Linked DNA regions of Nitratireductor mangrovi. The protein of the gene in region 2 interacts with the protein of the main gene of each other region in a pairwise test. Links are inferred from orthologs where the notes say so. Each region holds a gene or a part of one and is shown on either strand. Other genes may lie near its edges. The genes, in order: cysE and cysK.

Region 1 (6,514 bases), 3.6 Mb from region 2 along the record:
TCGCACCCAAGACGGATTACGAGATCTGGGGCCGCGAGGAGTTGTGGTCCTATCCGAAGGGGGTCGGCGACTGTGAAGACTATGTGCTGGAAAAGCGCCGCCTGCTGATGAGGGCTGGCGTTCCCTCCGGCAACCTACTGATCACCGTAGTGCGCCAACCCAACGGTGACGGCCACGCCGTACTGACGGTCAATACCAGCTATGGCGACTTCGTGCTCGACAACCTGGAACCGCGGGTGCTGGTCTGGACGGACACCGAATACCGCTATCTGAAGCGCCAATCCGCGCGCCACGCCGGTGCGTGGGTGTCGATCGACGACGGCCGCAGCGTTGCCGTCGGCAGCGTGCGCTAGGCCGCTGCAAAGGAATACCCGGTCGAGTCCCCACCCTCCCCGTCCCCAACGACCGGGTTACGGAGCCGGCCCTTGTCCCCGGGCCGGCTCCACTTTTTTGGGGAATTGGCTGCTGCTATCTCAAGCCTCGGTTAGGCCCATGATGAAGCGGCGGCCGTTCTCGACATAGTGGGCGGCTGACCATTTCAGCAGTTCCACCGCTTTCCCGTCGAGGTCACGCACCGGCTTGGCCGGTGAACCGACGATCAGGGAATTATCGGGGAAGACCTTGCCTTCGGTCACCAGCGCGCCAGCCCCGACAAGGCAGTTGTTGCCGATCTTCGCGCCATTGAGAACGATTGCACCCATGCCGATCAGGCTGTTGTCGCCGATTGTGCAGCCATGCAGGATGGCGCGGTGACCGATCGTGCAACCTCGGCCGATCGTCAGCGGAAAGCCGATATCGGTGTGCATGATGGTGTGTTCCTGCACGTTGGTATCGGGGCCGATTGTGATCGGTTCGTTGTCGCCGCGAATCACGACGCCAAACCAGATGCCGGCGTTGCGGCCAAGCCGCACCTTTCCGATCACGCTGGCGTCGGAGGCGATCCAATTCGTGCCGCGGTCCTCGAATTCCGGTGCGGTGCCGTCAAGCGCGTAGATGGTCACATCATCCTCCCATTCCCGATGTCTGCGTCAGGAGAGCAGACCGGCAATGCGAAAGGCAAGGTCGGCGACGACAACGCCGCTGGCAACGATCCAAAACGCCGCGATCAGGGCACTGAACACAACCAGGCGATCACCTGTGCCGCCCTGGGCCCGCTCCAGCGCCGTGTTGACCAGCATGAAGGGTCCGGCCGCGGCCGTCAGCATCAATGAGCGCCACACATGTTGCCTTGTCACGAAAGGCTCACGAAGATCCAGCCTCCTTCCGGCCCACAGTTCCATCAGCGAACCGGTCAGGCCCGCGAACACGAGCCCGCAGGCAACGACAAAGGCGGCTGTCGCGACGTGGATCATTTTTACCGTCCGTTTACCATGAAACCGCAAGGTCGAACGCGTACTTCGCAAGTTCCATGCCGGCTGATCTGTGCCGGATGGGGACGGACAATCATCGGAGCGGCGCGTGCAGACTGCCACAACCCAGGACGTCGGCTCGGTCAGGGCGATCGATGACCGGTTCATGTTTCGCGTCTTTCTCGCTTTCGCAGCCATGGCGCTGGCGGCGGTGCTGATCAGCTTCGGTGGCAAGACGATCGGCCGTTCGATTGCGCTGGCCGGGCACACCGAGGATACGACGCTACGCGAGGTCGTCGTGGGCAACGACGTCATCTCGGTTCCCTCGAACGCCATCCGCTTCGAGCGCGAACGCCGAACCGGTGTCGCAGCGGGCCTCCATCTCTATCTCCGCTGGCCTGAGATGAGCGGTTACCGCACCGAGTTTCGCGACGACTTCAACCACGCGGACGGCGCGCGCAACATCGTGTTTCTGTCGTTCGAGCCGCGAATGATGTCGCGCGACATGAGCGGACGCTTCGAGCCGATCTACCGAGCGCTGATCCGACACCCGGGCGAACCGGGTCCGGGTGGGTTGTCCTTTCACGTATTCAGTGAAAAGTCCGGATATATGAATGAGATATTGGCTGTCGGGCAGACCGGCGCGGGCGAACCCTTCGTGGCACGCTGCCTGACCGGGCCGGTAGCGGCGGAATCACTCGCCGAATGCGAGCGCGATATCTTCGCCGGCGATGATCTCAGCCTTACCTACAGGTTCCCGGCGTCGCTCCTGGGCGATTGGCGGCGGCTCGAGGCGGCGATCCGCCAGTATGTGGCAACGGTGGTTCAGACCGACGCGCGATATCTGCAAGCCGGCGACCGGTTGGGTCAGAGGTCGATGTCGAGAATCGCCATCGAGAAATTGTAGGAAAGCTCGCCCTCATCCTCATCGCGATAGATGATGCCGAGGAATTCGTCGCCCAGATAAAGCTCGCAGGAATCGTCCTTGCGCGGACGCGCCTTCACCTCCAGCCGTGGATTGCTGAAGGTCTTCTTGAAATAGGCGTCGAGCTTCCTGATTTCCTCGGGTTTCAACCGGCTTCTCCTCGTCCGATACCGGGCGCCGCAACCGGCGCCTATCGCCGCTGCATGTGGCACGCGGCCCGATGCCGTGTAAACCCTGAAAGGTCGGAAAGCCGTGGCGCTAAATCAGTCCTTGCCGGACAGAAGCTGGTCCATTGCTCGCGACGGCTCCGCGCAGCCGGCCTCGCCAACGATACGCGCAGGCACGCCCGCCACCGTCTTGTTGTTGGGAACGGAGGAAAGCACGACAGAACCGGAAGCGACCTTGCTGCAATGGCCGATCTCGATATTGCCGAGGATCTTCGCCCCGGCGCCGATCAGAACACCGCGGCGAATCTTGGGATGGCGGTCGCCGCCTGCCTTGCCGGTGCCCCCGAGCGTCACACCGTGCAGGATCGAGACGTCGTCGTCGACGACCGCGGTCTCCCCGACCACGAAGCCCGTCGCATGATCGACGAAAATGCCCTTGCCGATACGTGCCGCCGGGTTGATGTCAGTCTGGAACACGGCAGACGAGCGGCTCTGCAGATAGAGCGCGAAATCGCGCCGGCCTTCACTCAGAAGCCAGTGCGCGAGCCGATGCGTCTGGATGGCGTGGAACCCCTTGAAATAGAGCACAGGTTCGAGAAAGCGCCTGCAGGCCGGATCGCGGTCGTAATAGGCCTGGATATCGACGCGTACCGTAGCGCTCCATTCCGGATTGGCCTTCAACATTTCGGCGAAGGTCTGCGCAATCAGCCCGGCGCTGAGATCGGCATGATCAAGTCGCTCGGCGATACGGTGGATGACGGCTTCTTCCAACGTGTCGTGGTTGAGGATCGTCGAAAACAGAAAGGCGGCCAGCAGCGGGTCGTTTTCGACCGCCTCGCGGGCCTCCTGACGCACGGAGTCCCAAATCGGATCGACAGGTCGGATTTCGCTCGACCGGGCGTGGCTACGTGCACTCATGATCCGGCTCCCTTGGGCAGCGTCGGCTTGCGGTGGCCGGGAACATACGTCAGAACGGCCTCGCATTGAACATCAATTTCCTCAACGCTTCTTCAATTGGATTGAAATGGCCGGAATTCAAGCAGGAGCGGAAACTGCGCTCGCGGTCTCGCGTGACGACGATGGCGTGGTCGCGGTCACGTTCAACCGTCCCGCGAAGAAAAACGCCCTGACCCTGGCCATGTGGCGCGCGCTTACGAACGTCTTTGCGGCGCTGGAGCAAGACAATGCGGCGCGCGTCGTGATCCTGCGAGGTGCCGGCACTGACTTCTGTGCCGGAGCCGACATCAGCGAGTTCGGCGTGGTGCGCCGCGATGCGGGTACTGCGCGAGACTACGAAGCCGCCAACTCTGCGGCCTTCGCGGCAATTCGCAATTCACGTCTTCCGACGATCGCCGCGATCTCTGGCACCTGCTTTGGCGGCGGCTTCGGCATCGCCGCCGCCTGCGACATCAGGCTCGCGACCGCGGACGCCCGGTTTTCGGTTCCGGCCGCACGACTAGGCCTCGCCTATCCGGCGGAGGCCATGACCGACATCGTGGCCGCGACCGGACCGCAAATGGCCAAGTATCTCCTCTTTTCCGCCGCCCGCCTCGACGCCGGAGACGTCTTGCGGGCGGGCTTCCTGCTTGAGGTCGTCGAGGACGCGGAAGCGCTTTGGCAGCGTTGCAACGCGACAGCCCGCGACATTGCGGCGAACGCGCCTTTGACGATCCGGGCCTCGAAGGCCGCCATTGTCGCGACGTTCAGCCGCGACATCGGGGACATTGAACGAGCACGCGCGCTCGGAGATGCAACCTTCGACAGCGCGGATTACGCCGAGGGGCGAACAGCTTTCGCCGAACGTCGCCGTCCTCGCTTCAAGGGCATCTAGCAGCCCGCTCTCCCGCCCGCGTCGCGCCCTTCACCGTGTTAAGCTGCGAACTCTGCGCACGTGCTCCGGCCTTCTGGACCATCAGGCTCCGACACGTGGCGGTAGCGCCTTCAGGCACCGGGAAGCATTTTCCGCCCCTGCCCGCCGCGCATCGATGCAGGCGGCTATCCAGAGAGGACCAGCCCGCAATGGCGGTCACTGCCACTGACCCGCGTTTCCTGCCCGACGGCCAGCACGCCTGGTTCCGACTGGCAATTACCATGCTGCTTGGCACCATCGGCAGCGTCGGCATGTGGTCGATCGTGGTTGTGCTGCCAGCGGCCCAGGCAGAATTTGGGGTAAGCCGCGGCGACGCATCGCTCTCCTACACGATGACGATGGTCGGTTTCGCCCTGGGCAACGTAATCATCGGTCGTTTCGTCGACCGGCTGGGCGTCGTCCGCCCAACCACGGGCGCCATTCTCTGCCTTGGGTCAGGCTATCTGCTTGGTGCGATCGCACCCAGCATCTGGCTACTGGCCGCAGCGCAACTCGTTGTCGGGTTCGGGGCGGCGGCCACCTTCGGGCCTCTAATGGCCGACATCTCGCGCTGGTTCGTACGCCGCCGCGGCATTGCCGTCGCCAGCGCAGCCTCCGGAAACTATATCGCCGGCGCGATCTGGCCTTGGGTTCTGCAGTCCGGAATGGCCTTCGACGGCTGGCGGTTCACCTATGCCGGTGTCGGTATCTTCTGTCTGCTCGCCATGTTGCCCTTGGTGCTCCTGCTGCGCGGCCGGGCTCCTGATTTCCAGGCAACGACGCATGCCACCAACGCTGTTGACCGGCTGACCGCGGCGCTCTCGCCGCGCCTCCTGCAAGGGTTGCTGATCGTCGCCGGCGTCGGATGCTGCGTGGCCATGTCTATGCCGCAGGTTCATATCGTCGCCTATTGCGCTGATCTCGGCTACGGCGTAGCGCGCGGTGCTGAAATGCTCTCGCTGATGCTTGCCGCGGGCATCGTCAGCAGGCTCGCATCGGGCATGATCGCCGACCGCATCGGCGGCGTGAAGACATTGCTGCTCGGATCGGTGCTGCAGGCAATCGCGCTGCTTTTCTACATCCCCTTCGACGGGCTCGCCTCGCTCTATGTCGTATCGTTGATGTTCGGCCTGTCGCAGGGTGGCATCGTGCCGTCCTACGCGATCATCGTGCGCGAATATTTGCCGCCCCGCGAGGCTGGCGAGCGGATCGGCATCGTGATCATGGCGACCATCGTCGGCATGGCGTTCGGCGGATGGCTCTCCGGCTTCATCTACGATCTGACCGGTTCCTACCGCGCGGCTTTCGTCAACGGCATCGCGTGGAACGTTCTCAACATCGCGGTGATGATTTTCCTTCTCATGCGCACGCGCAGGCCGCGCATGGCCGCTGCCTGATCAGAACGCCTTGAAGGTCAGCGTCGTCAATGTGCGGAAGATACCGGCCACGTTGGCGACGTTCTCGTCGATGAATTTGCCCACGTCGACGCCGTCCTCGATGTACAGCTTGATCATGAGGTCGTACTCGCCACTGGTGGAGTACATCTCCGAAACAATCTCCCGCTCGAAGATGGCGTCGGCGACCGCGTAGGTCTTGCCAGGGTAACATTGTACTTGAACGAAAACGGCTCGCATCTCTGACCTGTGATTTTCCGGATCGGCGGTTCCGAAGGCCGCCCGTACCAGCGAATGTTGTTCGGAGGTGAACTTCAGCCGCGCGGATCAGGCTGTCAACAAGGTTCGCGTCAAAGGGTGGTCAGGATCAGACAACCCGTCGATGACGTTGAAATGGTGGCGGTCTGGTTCGACCACCGTTGCCGTTTCAGCACCACAGCCGGTCCAGGCGTTGGCCAGCAGCGCGTTCTGACGCAGGAATTCCGCCCGCTCGTTGCCACCGACCCAACAGCAGATGCGCGTGCCCGGCGCGGGGTCGAGCAGCGCGGGACTTTCGACGCGGGCCTCGGGCGCATCTATTTGCAGGCTTGCATTCATTGCGGTGCGCATGATCGGGCGAAGGTCGTGCACGCCGGAGATCGACACCACATTCTTCACCCGGTCGAGGACGGCCGCCGGCAGGGGCGACGTTACCGTCACCATGCGGCTGACCAGATGGCCGCCGGCGGAGTGGCCGGCAAGAAAGATCGCGCCATCTACCTCTCGGGCTGCGGCCTCGATCGCGCGCCCGATCTCGGCAACGATGCCGCCAACGCGAATTTCCGGGCAGA
Region 2 (6,467 bases):
CCGGTTCGAGCGCACCATAGTCGAAGCGCACCCAGGTGTAGATGAAGGAGGCGATCGCGGCGCCGACGCCGGAAAACATCAGCACCGGCAGCGAATAGTTGCGCCAGCGGGTGGCGGCGAAGACGGCCTCGGCGCCGGCGCCCTGGATGGCGCCGGAGACGACGAGCAGCAGGCCGGCCGGGCTGCCGAGCAGCACCTCGATGGCGGCGGCCAGAACCTCGGCCAGGAAGGCGGCGCCGGGCTTGCGGATGATGGCGGCGGCGATGATGGAGGCGATGAACCAGAAGCCCATCACGACGTCCATGGTGACGGCGCCGAAAATCGCCTGGGCAACCAGCCAGACCTGCACCCAGCCGAGATAAAGCACGGCGAAGACGGCGCCGATGACGGCGAGGATGAGGATTTCGCGCAGGGTCCAGCTGTGGGAAGTCATGGTCTTGGTCCTTGGTTGAGAAGGGCAAGCGCCGCAGCGGCGCGGCGCGGAACAGGCGCGGTCAGGCCGCGCTCGGGCTGTTGGCCGAGACCGTGACGTCGAGCGCCACGTGACCGTCCGGCGCGCCGAAGCGCAGGAAAGCTTCGGCCAGGGTGGCGAAGACCGGACCGGCGTCGCCGCGCAGCTTGGTGCAAAAGTTCTTCGAACGGTCGAAGACGCCGGATGCCTTGAGGAAATCGATGCAGCCGTAGATCTCGTCCATGTGGTGTGCGCCGCCGAGCGGGTAGAGCGAGAACTGCGCGGCGACGGGACGGCCGGTGATGGCGGAATTGGCGACCGCCTCGCGCGCGCCGACAATACGCTCGGCGAGCGGCCGGTCGTTGCCGACCCCTTCGGACGGGGTGCAGGCGGGATCGTCGGGCTCGCCGGGACAGCCGCGCGAGACGGCAGCGGAGAGCACGCAATGGATGCCGCCGCCGCTTGCCGCCACGAACAGGTCGCGCATCGCCGGGAACAGTTGTTCGGGCGGGCCGACGATCAGCGTCGAGATGTCGTCGGTCTCGATGCGCAGGTGGTCGCGGTAGGGATCGAGCGTGGAAAGCGCGCCGAGGATGATGCCGACGAAATTGTCGGACATCGGATAGATGGACAGCTGTGCGCCGGAAAACATGGCCTTCTCGCTCCGCTGGCATTACCCAGATCAGCTTTGAGGGTCAGAAGGCTTGGCGCCCTCGATCTCAGCCCCGGCACTACGGAGCACCCCTGTCGATGGCGGATTGGTAGCACCGGGCAGGCACGAGATGCAACAGGGCTTTTTGAACGACAGCAGCAGGCTGGACGCGCGCCGCGGCAGGCACTAAGTCGGAGCCGATGGTCGAGGAACATGCCGAGAAGGCCGAGGAACCGGGGGGGCTTCAAAACCTGCGCCTCACCCTGAGGCGGCTCTATCACGGCCATACGACGACCGCGCTGCGTTTCCAGCTGGCGGTGATCATGCTCGATCTCGCCGTCATCGCCTTCTTCGTGATCTCGCCGGTGCTGCGCGAGGGACCGGCTTTCCTGTGGGTCGACTACACGATCGCCGCTTTCCTGGCCGCCGACACGCTGGCCCGCGCTCTGGCCTCGTCGAACGTGGCGCGCTGGGCGCGGCAGCCGACGGTCTGGGTCGACGTCTTCATCCTGGTGACGCTGCTCTTTCCCTACACCTTCGCCAATCTCGGCTTCCTGCGCATCCTGCGATTGTGGTCGCTGTCGCGCAGCGGCTTCATCTGGCGCCCGCTCGACCGGCGCGGGCTCGGCGAATGGCGCGACGCCATGCGCGCGATCGTCAACCTCGTCACCTTCCTGTTCGTGGTGACCGGCTTCGTCTATACGAGCTTCTTCCGCAACGGCGCCGGCTTCGAAGGCTATGTCGACGCGCTCTATTTCACTGTCGCCACGGTAACAACGACCGGCTTCGGCGACATCGTGCTGCCGGGCATGTGGGGCAAGCTGACGGCGATCGTCACCATGATCATCGGCATCTCGCTGTTCGTGAAGCTGGCGCAGTCGATCTTCCGACCGTCGAAGGTCTTCCACCCCTGCCCCGAATGCGCGCTGCAGCGCCACGACCCCGACGCCGTGTTCTGCAAGGCATGCGGACACAAGCTCCAGATCCCCGAGGAAGCATAGGAACGATCATGACCAACCAAGCCAGGAAGCCGGGACGCGGCCGCGTCTACAATTCGATCACCGAGACGATCGGCGACACGCCGCTGGTGCGGCTGGAAAAGTTCGCGCGCGAGAAGGGGATCGTCGCCGACCTTCTGGTCAAGCTCGAGTTCTTCAACCCGCTGGCGAGCGTCAAGGACCGCATCGGCGTGGCGATGATCGAGGCGATGGAGGCCGACGGCCGCATCACCCCCGGCAAGACGACGCTGGTCGAGCCGACTTCGGGCAATACCGGCATCGCGCTCGCCTTCGCGGCGGCGGCCAAGGGCTACCGGCTGATCCTGACCATGCCGGAGACGATGTCGCTGGAACGGCGGCGCATGCTGGCCTTTCTCGGCGCGGAGCTGGTGCTGACGGAAGGCGCCAAGGGCATGAAGGGCGCGATCGCCAAGGCCGAGGAACTGGTCGCGACGCTGGAGGACGCCGCGATCCCGCAGCAGTTCGAGAACCCGGCCAACCCGCAGATCCACCGCGAGACGACGGCCGAGGAGATCTGGAACGACACCGACGGCGGCATCGACATCTTCGTGTCCGGCATCGGCACCGGCGGCACCATCACAGGGGTCGGCCAGGTGATCAAGCAGCGCAAGCCGTCGCTCAAGGTGATCGCGGTCGAGCCGGAGGCCTCCCCGGTGCTTTCGGGCGGCCAGCCCGGGCCGCACAAGATCCAGGGCATCGGCGCCGGCTTCGCGCCGGCGATCCTCGACACCAAAATCTATGACGAGGTGGTGACCGTCTCCAACGATGACGCCTTCGCCAATGCGCGGCTGGCCGGACGGCTCGAAGGCCTGCCGGTCGGCATCTCGTCGGGCGCGGCGTTACAGGCGGCGATCGTCGTCGGCTCGCGACCGGAAAATGCCGGCAAGACGATGGTGGTGGTGATCCCGTCCTTCGCCGAGCGCTATCTGTCGACGGCGCTGTTCGACGGGCTCGGCGGCTAGCGCGGACTGCGGGCTGCGTCGCGGCAAGGCCTGCTTCAGGGCAGCGATTGTCATTGCGGGCCGGCGGCGGCACTATGCGCGACCCGCCGCAAGGCGGACGGGAGGAGCATGAAGAAGCCACCGCCGCTCGGGCGCATCACGATACTGGCCGCGATTGCCTTGGCGATCGCCGCCGCGACGCTTTCGGCGTGGCTGGCCGCGTCCGAGACCGGGCGTCGTGGACTTCAGACTACGCTCGATGACGAGTTGCAGGTGCTGGCGCGCTCGGTCGAAAGCGAGATCGAGCGTTTCCGCTACCTGCCGGCGGTCGTCGGCCGCGACGGGCGCATCGTTGCCGCGCTGACCGGAGGCACGGGTGCCGCGGCCGGCGCCAACCGCTACCTGGCAGAGGTGCGCGACGACACCCGCGCCGACGAACTTTATGTGATGACCCCCGACGGGCTGACCGTGGCGGCAAGCAACCACGACGAGGAGACCAGCTTCGTTGGCCGCAACTACCGCTTCCGGCCCTATTTCCAGGATGCACTCGCCAAAGGCGAGGGCCGCTACTATGCGGTCGGCGTCACCACCCGCAAGCCGGGCTATTTCCTGTCCTCGGCGGTGCGCCAGAACGGCAGCGTGATCGGCGTCGCCGTGGTCAAGGTCGACATGGCCGGCATCGAGGCGGCCTGGCGCAATTCCTCGATCTTCGCGGTGCTTGCCGACAGCGACGGCGTGGTGTTCCTGACCGGCCACGCACCGTGGAAATACCGGCCGCTGCATGCGCTGAGCGACACCGCGCTCGACGACATCGCGCGCACCCGCAAATATGACGGGGTGGACCTGGCGACGGCCACGCCGATCTTCGGCGATGGCACGGGTCTGCCGGCCGACACCGCGATCGGCGCCGACGCGCAGAGCCACATCCTGCGCTCGATCGCGATCCCGGCGGATGGCTGGCGGCTGATCGGTGCGCGCAGCCTGGCGCCGATCCAGACCAGCGCGCTGCTGGTGGCCGGCATGGCGGCGCTCGCCGGGATGCTGGCCTGCTCGATCGGCTTCTACCTGCGCCAGCGCCGCCAGCTGGTGCGCGCCAAGCTCAACGAGCATGACCGGCTCGAGCGCCGGGTTGAGGAGCGCACGGCCGAATTGCATCGAGAGGTCGAGGACCGGCGCCGTGCCGAGGAGGAATTGCGCGCGACCCAGGCGACGCTGATCCAGACCGCCAAGCTGGCCGCGCTGGGGCGCATGTCGGCGGCGATCGTGCATGAGGTGAGCCAGCCGCTTTCGGCGCTGGAAAACACGCTCGCCACTGCCGGCGTGCTGGCCGAGCGTGGCGAGGCGGGCGCGGCGGGCGGCAAGATGCAGGCAGCGCGCGAGATGGCGCGGCGCATCCAGCGCACCGTCAAGCTGTTGCGCTCCTTTGCGCGCAAGGAGCCGGGCGCGCGCGAACCGGTCTCGGTGGAGCGCAGCATTGCCGAGGCGGTCGAGCTTGCCCGCCACCGCGCCGACCAGGACGGGGTCGGCATCGTGATCGAACCTGTGCCGGCGCTGACCGTCATGGCCAACGCGGTCAGGCTGGAGCAGGTGGTGCTGAACCTGCTGGTCAACGCGCTCGACGCGGTGAGCGGAACCGAGGACCCGGCAATCCAGATCTCGGCGGCGGAACGCGACGGCATGGTGGAAATCCGGGTGCACGACAACGGTCCCGGCATCCCGGCGGAACTGCGCGAGCGCATCGCCGAACCCTTCTTCACCACCAAGCAGACCGGCGAAGGGCTCGGGCTCGGGCTTTCGATCTCGCGCGCCATCGTCGGCGAGTTCGGCGGCGCGCTGACCTTCGAGAGCGAGGAGGGCCAGGGCTCGACCTTCGTCGTTTCGCTGCCGGCCGCCGCTGCCGTGCGGGAGGCAGCCGAATGAGCCGCGGCACGGTGCTTTTCGTCGACGACGAGAAGGAATTGCGCGAATCCGCGCGTGAATGGCTGGCCGTGGTCGGCTTTTCCGCCTCCGCCGCCGCCAATGGCGAGGAGGCGCTGGCGCGGCTTGGCGAAAGCCCGGTCGACGTGCTCGTCACCGATGTGCGCATGCCGGGCATGGATGGGCTCGAGCTGCTTGCCGCGGCGAGCATTCGCGATCCCCTGATGCCGGTGGTGCTGCTGACCGGGCATGGCGACGTCGCGCTTTCGGTCGAGGCGATGCGGCGCGGCGCCCACGACTTCCTCGAAAAGCCCTATGACGCCGACCATCTGGTGGCGGTGCTCGACCGGGCGGTGCGCGAACGCCGGCGCAGCCGGGAACTGGAACGGCTGCGCGGGGCGGCCGGCGGCGACATGGAATCGCGACTGGTCGGCACGGCGCCGGCCATGGCGGCGCTGCGCGAGCGCATCCGGCAACTGGCCGATGTCGACGTCGACGTGCTGATCGTCGGCGAGACCGGCGCCGGCAAGGAGGTCGTGGCGCGGGCGCTGCACGATTTCGGCAAGCGGCGCGAGCGGCCGTTCGTGGCGCTGAACTGCGCTGCGATCCCGGAGAGCGTGTTCGAAAGCGAAATCTTCGGCCACGAGCGCGGCGCCTTCACCGGAGCGGTGCAGAAGCGGGTCGGGCGCATCGAGTTCGCGCGCGGCGGGACGGTGCTGCTCGACGAGATCGAATCGATGCCGCTGGCGCTGCAGGCCAAGCTGCTGCGCGTGATCCAGGAGCGTGTCGTCGAGCCGGTCGGTTCCAACCGGCAGACGCCGGTCGACGTGCGCTTCCTCGCCGCGACCAAGGTCGACCTGAAGGCGGAAAGCGAGGCCGGCCGTTTCCGCTCCGATCTCTATTACCGGCTGGCGACAGTTGCCCTGACCATTCCCGCGCTCGGCGAACGGCCCGGCGACGTGGCGCTGCTTTTCCGGCATTTCTGCGCCGGCGCCGCCGAGCGCCACGGGGTGGCGCTGCCGCCGACACCGCCGGCGCTGCTCGACGCGCTCGGCGCGCGGCGCTGGCAAGGCAATGTCCGCGAACTGAAGGCAGCAGCCGAGCGCCATGTGCTGGGACTGCCGGCGGTGGCCGAGTTCGAGATGCGCGGCGACGCGCCCGAGAGAGGCGGCGGCACGCTGCCGGAGCGGGTCGCGGCCTTCGAGGCCGAGCTCATCCGCCAGGCGCTCGACGGACATGACGGCAACGCTCAGGCGGCCAGCCAGGCGCTCGGCATCCCGCGACGAACGCTGAGCGAAAAGATGGCCCGCTACGGGCTGAGGCGCGGCGACCTCGACGCCACCGGCTGACCGGGCGACCGGCGGAAAATTGCCGGCGGTCGCCTCCCTGCGGCGGAAAACCGCCGAGAACCCCGGCCGCAACGCCCCCTGTTGCCGCGAAAAGCCCCGGAACACAGCGGTTTCGCTGCCACCCACGGAACTGGCACG

Evidence for each region.
Region 1: the proteins of cysK (region 2) and cysE interact in binary tests that used the Escherichia coli proteins (3 or more experiments, as listed by UniProt). The link is inferred for Nitratireductor mangrovi from one-to-one orthologs.

Annotation. Positions count from the first base shown.
Region 1 is NZ_CP042301.2:879,408-885,921, reverse strand. What follows is about bases 1,449-4,408. They hold cysE (serine O-acetyltransferase), read right to left. Parts: upstream 3,360-4,408; coding sequence 2,538-3,359; downstream 1,449-2,537. Other genes in these bases: FQ775_RS04250 (enoyl-CoA hydratase-related protein), read left to right, coding at 3,358-4,272; FQ775_RS04260 (DUF3126 family protein), read right to left, coding at 2,217-2,423; FQ775_RS04265 (hypothetical protein), read left to right, coding at 1,459-2,256. In the rest of the region: FQ775_RS04280 (transglutaminase-like cysteine peptidase), read left to right, coding at 1-353; FQ775_RS04275 (gamma carbonic anhydrase family protein), read right to left, coding at 474-1,001; FQ775_RS04270 (DUF6949 family protein), read right to left, coding at 1,029-1,352; FQ775_RS04245 (MFS transporter), read left to right, coding at 4,461-5,687; FQ775_RS04240 (Lrp/AsnC ligand binding domain-containing protein), read right to left, coding at 5,688-5,924; FQ775_RS04235 (alpha/beta hydrolase), read right to left, coding at 6,012-6,514.
Region 2 is NZ_CP042301.2:4,515,119-4,521,585, reverse strand. The notes cover bases 1,186-4,098. They hold cysK (cysteine synthase A), read left to right. Parts: upstream 1,186-2,112; coding sequence 2,113-3,084; downstream 3,085-4,098. Other genes in these bases: FQ775_RS22190 (sensor histidine kinase), read left to right, coding at 3,193-4,098; FQ775_RS22200 (potassium channel family protein), read left to right, coding at 1,304-2,104. In the rest of the region: FQ775_RS22210 (ECF transporter S component), read right to left, coding at 1-433; FQ775_RS22205 (YkoF family thiamine/hydroxymethylpyrimidine-binding protein), read right to left, coding at 495-1,103; more of FQ775_RS22190, read left to right, coding at 4,099-4,983; FQ775_RS22185 (sigma-54-dependent transcriptional regulator), read left to right, coding at 4,980-6,329.